DNA from 2 places in the Paenibacillus sp. Leaf72 genome. Region 1 is predicted to be linked to the other one. Evidence: riboswitches for the same ligand, from Rfam matches in the RefSeq annotation. Region 1 holds a riboswitch; the other holds the start of a gene.

Region 1 (3,103 bases):
GTAATTCCTTCATTAAGCAGTTGATTTTGAATAACCTCTGCCATAACCGACAGCTCTGGGCGGTGCGGGAACGTAAGGAGCGTCGCCTCGAACGGCTTGCCTTCCTTCTCCCACATGCCTTCCGCATTTTTCTGCCAGCCGCCAGCGGTCAGCAATTGCTCCGTCGTTTCCCCTGCTGCTTGCTCCGCCACTTTGCCGAATGGCAAAATTTCCGGGAACGGGCTTTTCGCTTTCGTGCCGTAACCACGCATAACCGATTCAATAATCGCCTCGCGCGGAATCGCTTGATCTACAACCTCGCGGTTCGATTTTTCTTTAAACAAAGCAGAATTCATATTAAATAATACCATATGTGTACGAACCGATGGGGCAGACAGCACTTCCAGCTTGCTGTCCTTCTCTACCAGCTCAATGCTGTCAATCGGAATGTCCGTTGCGACATCTACTTCACCAGCTTGCAGCGCCATCAGACGCGTGTTGCCATCGGTTACAAACTTCATCGTCACTTCTGAAAGCTTTGCGGGTTCCCCCCAATAGCCATCATAACGCTCAACAACAAGCGATACGTCTTTCGTAAATTGCTTGATTTTGAAAGCTCCCGTCATGGCCGGGTAGCTGCCCGCTTCCTTCATGCTGTCAACATCAAGAATAATCGTGCTTGGATCAGCCAAGCTGGAAATGATCGCCGAGTTCGGCTGTGTCGTAATCATTTTCAGCTCGTCAGGCGCAAGCACTTCAATATCTTTAACCAGAAGCAAATCCTTCGCCAAATGGCTGTTCGCAATGGAACGCAGCAGCGATGCTTTTACGCTTTCAGCATCCATTTTTTTGCCGTTGTGGAACGTTACGCCCGTTTCCAGCTTGAACGTCCACGTATTAGCATCCTCCTGCTTCCATTCCTTCGCGAGCCAAGCGGATGGCTGCAGCTGCTCATTCAATTTAATCAGCGTTTCCCCTGCGCCCGAGCGCATAACATCCCAGCTATCGTCGCCATGCGGATCAACGCCTGCAGGGTTCCAAGTGTACGCCATTGTTAGTGTTTTTTTAGCGGCAGCAGCGTTGTTTCCCGAGGCAGCATCCGTGCCCTGCTCTGCGTTTTGGCCAGCATTCGTGCTGCATCCTGCAAGGACCAGCATCAAGCAAACGATCATCATTCCAAGTGACAAGCTAAGCGGCTTCTTCGTGTGGTTCATTTTTCTTTTGTCTCCCCTTCTAGTAAGCGTAAACGGCCGAAAGCCGTCCTGTGGCGGCAAAGCTACCGTTTCGCGTAGAAATATAGAGAAAGGATAGAAAAATCATATCTTTTCTCTATATTTAAAAAAAGCATCCCCGACCCTTAAAAAGCAGTCAGAAATGCTTTTATGTTAAATAACTAAACCTTATCTGCGTCTGCTCGCCATGAAGCAACAAATAATCGTTAGACATTTTGCAATAAATGGGCATAACCAACCACCTCCCTAAGCACCGTAGGTCAAACAGTGATGTTAAAACAGGCAGGTCTCCTGACTTGGGGCCTCCCTCTCTTCCCTTCCCAGCTAGGGTAAGCATCTGCTATTCGTCTTGCGACGAAAAGAAGCTCATCAGCCAGTGGCTTATTTGTGAGGGGAGCGCAGCCTGTGTAAGCTGCTGCCCTTTACAGTGGCGGGTCCGTGTCGGCCTTTAACCGAACTTCCCTTTTAAGCGAACGAAGACGTATAAGTTCCAGCCAACATTTCGCACCTATTTTCATTCAAGTATGAAGTTTTGCAGGCTCATAAGCCCGTCCTGTCCGTAATCCATTCTTAATCATAGGGAGGAAGCGGGAATCTGTCAATGGCTTTAATTCGAAAATGAAAGTGTTTTCAACATAAAACTTTCATATTTTTTCCAGTAATGTTATATTGAAATTACTTCACGCATGATGAGCTTATTTATTAAATTAATCCAATAGATAACCTAATCAAATAGAAAAGGAATGATCACAGTGACGGTGAAAATCCTTCCAGTTGAAGAAAAGCAAATTATTGATTCATATTGGTTTTACAGTGATTTTTATTCTATTATCTCGCGTGTGGACTCGAAAAAATTATGGTTTATGAATAATTATATTAATTTATTCGATATTCCTGATCCAAACCAATTATATACCTTTTTCTTCAACGGTTATTATAGAGATAAAATGGTTGAGTTTTATGACTGCCCATTTATTGATTTTCAGCGGATAGCGCTAGATAGGCAAAGCTCAACGATTTTAAATAACGACCTGTTTGATTTTATAAAAGCATCGATTGATGGCGGCTATTATGTAATCGTTATGATCGACCGTTTTCATATTAAAGAGTATGAAATTTCGGCAAGATCCCCACATGAAGTCATGATAAATGGGTATGATGATGCAAATAAAAAGCTGTACTTTTGTGACAATAATGCCAACGGAAAATATTCAACGAATATCACCTGTGATTACGAAGCTTTTCATAGAGCATTTCATATATTAGAAATCGATGCCCATGATTTTAAAGACCATCTTTATTTATTGAAGCCGCTCGAAAATACCGATTATACTTTTTCTCTAACATATGTGAAAAATACGATGAATGCCTACCTCTTGTCTAAGGCACATACGGATGAACATTATAACCAAGCTTTAGGCACACCCGGGCTAACCTTCGGTATTAATGTTTACGACAAGGCCTCCGAGTATTTAAAATATTTGGCTCAAGAAGAGGTAGTATTTGATATTAGATCGTTCCACCTGCTTTACGACCATAAGAAATGCATGACCATGCGATTAAACTACATGATTAATAACCATCATTTGATTGATGATAATCAAATTTTAAGCAGATGGAGAAAGCTGGAGGCTACTGCGCAGGCTGTAAGAAATTCCATCTTAAAATATTGGCTTACTCGAAGCTCGGATACGTTGTACAAGCAAATGGAGCAGCTGCAAAAATTGAAGGAGACGGAAAAGATTTTGCTGCAGGAGATTGTAGATCAGTTGAAGGATGGTTAGATTTATTAACAAATCAGAGAGCACCTCTTCTCCGTTATGAAGAAAAGGTGCTTTGCTATTAACTTATTAATTTAAAAACTAGCGGCTAATCCAAGGGCTGCTGTTTTG
Region 2 (3,103 bases), on a different contig from region 1:
AAAAAGCTGGAGGAGCTTAAGGTAGGCGGCTTCATGGGGTTTGCACTGCAAGCTTTCGTCGGCTTTATGAACGAGGAGAAGCTCGGCGGTTTGATCCAGAACATGCTGCTCTCTACGATGCAGGAGCTTTCCCATCCTGGAAGCCCGCATCGGCAGAAGCTGCTGCTTGAGGTGAGAGCCCAGGCGGAGAAGCTTGCCGATAACGAAGAGCTGATGCTCAAGCTGAAGCAGCTCATTGAACAGGGGGTGGACAGCGTTGAAACGGAGCGCTTCATCCATTTGCGTCTGGAGGAGCTGAGACAGCTCGTGCTGGACAAGCTGGAGGAGCAGCATCGCAGCGGAGGGCGCGCCATTGTGCAGGGATACCGTTTTGCAACGGATTATTTGAATGGCAAGCAGGAAATGCTCGCCAATTGGGAAGATGGCATTCGCGGCTATCTCGTTCGACTTATTGAAAATAATCACTATCGCATCGGTGCGCTCGTTCGGGATAATCTCGACCGGATGGATGACAAGGCGCTCGTCTCCATGCTGGAGGAAAAGGTCGGCAACGATTTGCAGTGGATTCGTGTCAACGGCGCATTATGCGGTTTTGTCGTAGGCGTTATTTTGTCCTTCTTCTAACAGGAAGGTAGCCATTTACATTTATAGGGGACAGCCTGAATTTTTTGTGATAAGATCAAACTACAAAATGACCAATGAATACAAGGATTTTGAAAAATGATTGACATGGAACGAGGTGCCTTTGCGCACGTCAAAGGGTAACAGGGAATCGGGTGCAAATCCCGAGCGGTCCCGCCACTGTAATCGGGGAGTTTTCCTTCACCAGCAGGAGTCACTTGGCCTAAGCTTTAGGGCAGCCAGGGAAGACGAAGGAAAATAATGATCCGCTAGCCAGGAGACCTACCTCGTTCCAGCACCACAGTGCCTTCGCGGAAAGGATAGGTGTACGAATGAAAGCGATTGCTACCAGTCTGTTTGCTGGCGCAACCGTCTATTTCTGCGTACACATGGCCGTTTTCCCAGCGAAGGGAAAGCGGTCATTTTTTGTTGTCTTTAGGCATGAACACATTGGGGAGGGTATTGAAACGAATGGTCAAGTTAAAAAGCAAGACAGCAGTTAGCACCGCTTTGCTGGTTATTGGCTTCACGCTTTTTTTACTGGTGAATGAGCCGCAATCCGCTTATGCGATGCACATTATGGAAGGGTTTTTGCCTGTGGGGTGGGCGATTTTTTGGTGGGTGGCCTTTATTCCTTTTTTCATCCTGGGTGTACGCGCCATTCGGAAAATTACAAAGGAAGCACCAGAGCTTAAGCTGATGCTGGGCTTGGCGGCAGCTTTCACCTTCGTGCTGTCCGCGCTTAAGATTCCTTCCGTTACAGGCAGCAGCTCGCACCCGACGGGAACGGGGCTTGGAACGGTTATGTTCGGGCCGCTGCCCATGAGCGTATTAGGTTCTATGGTATTGCTGTTTCAAGCGGTGCTGCTTGCACATGGCGGGCTGACGACGCTTGGGGCGAATGCTTTTTCAATGGCGGTTGCAGGTCCCGCTGCTGGCTATGCCGTCTATCGGCTGCTGATGCGTTCAGGCAGCAAGCAAGGCGTGGCGATTTTTTCTGCTGCCGCTGTTGCCGATCTGGCCACTTATATCGTTACTTCGATTCAACTGGCTGTTGCTTTTCCGGCTGTTGAGGGAGGCATTCTCGCATCCTTTATGAAATTTGGCGGTATTTTTGCGATTACCCAGGTTCCGCTTGCTATTAGCGAAGGCTTGCTGACGGTATTGATCTGGAACTGGCTGCAATCTTTTAATACGGACGAGCTGTCTATTTTGAAGCGGAGAATGAAAGGGGATCGCGTGTAATGAGCCGCAGTGCCAAAAATATTTGGATTTTAGCCATTGTTGTTTTGCTTGCCGTTGCGCCTTTAATATTCATTAACGCCGAGTTTGGCGGCGCGGATGGCGCGGCGGAGGAAATGATCCAGACGATTGCGCCCCATTATGAGCCTTGGGCGTCTCCGCTCACTGAGGTGCCGGGAGAAACGGAAAGCATGCTGTTCGCGCTGCAAGCTGCGATTGGCGCTGGCGTAATCGGCTATGTGATTGGCCTTTTTAAAGGGAAGTCGGGGAAATCAAAGCAGCAATGATGAAATGGATTGATACGATTTCTTATTCCAATAAGCTGCGGGATTTACCCGCCATTTGGAAATGCGGGCTTGCAGCCCTTCTGCTGCTGCTTGCCTATATCGCTCATCCGCTCGTACAGCTTGTCATTTTCGGATGGCTTGCACTGTGGACGGTCGGCTATGCGAAAGTGCCCGCTAAGCTTTATGCGGCGCTGCTTTTCTCCTCTTGCCTGCTGTTCATTCTCAGCTTGCCCGCGCTGCTCATTGAATTCAGCAATAGCAGCAGCGAAGCGGGAAGCTTGGCGGCAGCGAAAGCAGGCTGGATGCTCGTTTCATGGAAGCCGCTTAGCCTGTATGTGCCAGAGGCATCGTTAGGGCTGGCCGGACATATTTTTACGCGTATTCTTGCTTGCCTGGCATGTATGTTTTTTATCACCTTGACGACCCCCTTCCCGGATCTGCTGCAAGTGCTGAAGCGGTTGAAAATGCCGCAAATTGTACTGGAGCTCATGATTATTATGTATCGCTTCATCTTTCTGCTGCTGGATACGGCGGGGGCTATGCTGGTCGCGCAGCGTGCACGCGGCGGTCAACACGGTTTTAAAGGCAAATTGCAGGGTACGGCGGCGATTGCTGTGCGGCTCTTCGTCAAAACGATGCATCGATACAAGGGGCTCTCGAATGGGCTTATGGCAAGAGGATTTACGAATGAAATCCGTCTTGCGCCTAGTGTAAAGCGGACGGTTCGCCTCCGATATTGGGCGGAAGCGGGGCTCGGCTTAACGATTTTGCTGGCAGCAGAGCTATGGCTTCGGTATGGAGGTGAATAAGCTGGCGGATAACGATCGGGCATCAACCATTATGGAAATGAACCAAGTGAGCTATGCTTATCCCGGAACGGACAAGACCGCTTTAAACGGGCTAGAGCTGCGTATTCCGGCGAACAAGAAGATAGCGCTGTGCGGGCATAATGG

What was found. A riboswitch is a leader RNA that binds a small molecule or an ion and turns the genes downstream of it on or off. The one in region 1 is predicted to bind cobalamin.
Region 2: linked by a shared signal. The riboswitch ahead of ASF12_RS32090 (energy-coupling factor ABC transporter permease) and the one ahead of ASF12_RS23045 (ABC transporter substrate-binding protein) in region 1 are both predicted to bind cobalamin.

What each region holds. Positions count from the first base shown of each region.
Region 1 covers NZ_LMLV01000030.1:405,641-408,743, reverse strand. The annotation lists gene ASF12_RS23045 (ABC transporter substrate-binding protein) at 1-1,193, opposite strand, end outside; cobalamin riboswitch at 1,476-1,738, opposite strand; gene ASF12_RS23040 (hypothetical protein) at 1,964-2,995, shown strand; gene ASF12_RS23035 (LysM peptidoglycan-binding domain-containing protein) at 3,074-3,103, opposite strand, start outside.
Region 2 covers NZ_LMLV01000035.1:182,918-186,020, forward strand. The annotation lists gene ASF12_RS32085 (DUF445 domain-containing protein) at 1-624, shown strand, start outside; cobalamin riboswitch at 721-925, shown strand; gene ASF12_RS32090 (energy-coupling factor ABC transporter permease) at 1,093-1,866, shown strand; gene ASF12_RS32095 (energy-coupling factor ABC transporter substrate-binding protein) at 1,866-2,150, shown strand; gene cbiQ (cobalt ECF transporter T component CbiQ) at 2,147-2,959, shown strand; gene ASF12_RS32105 (energy-coupling factor ABC transporter ATP-binding protein) at 2,946-3,103, shown strand, end outside.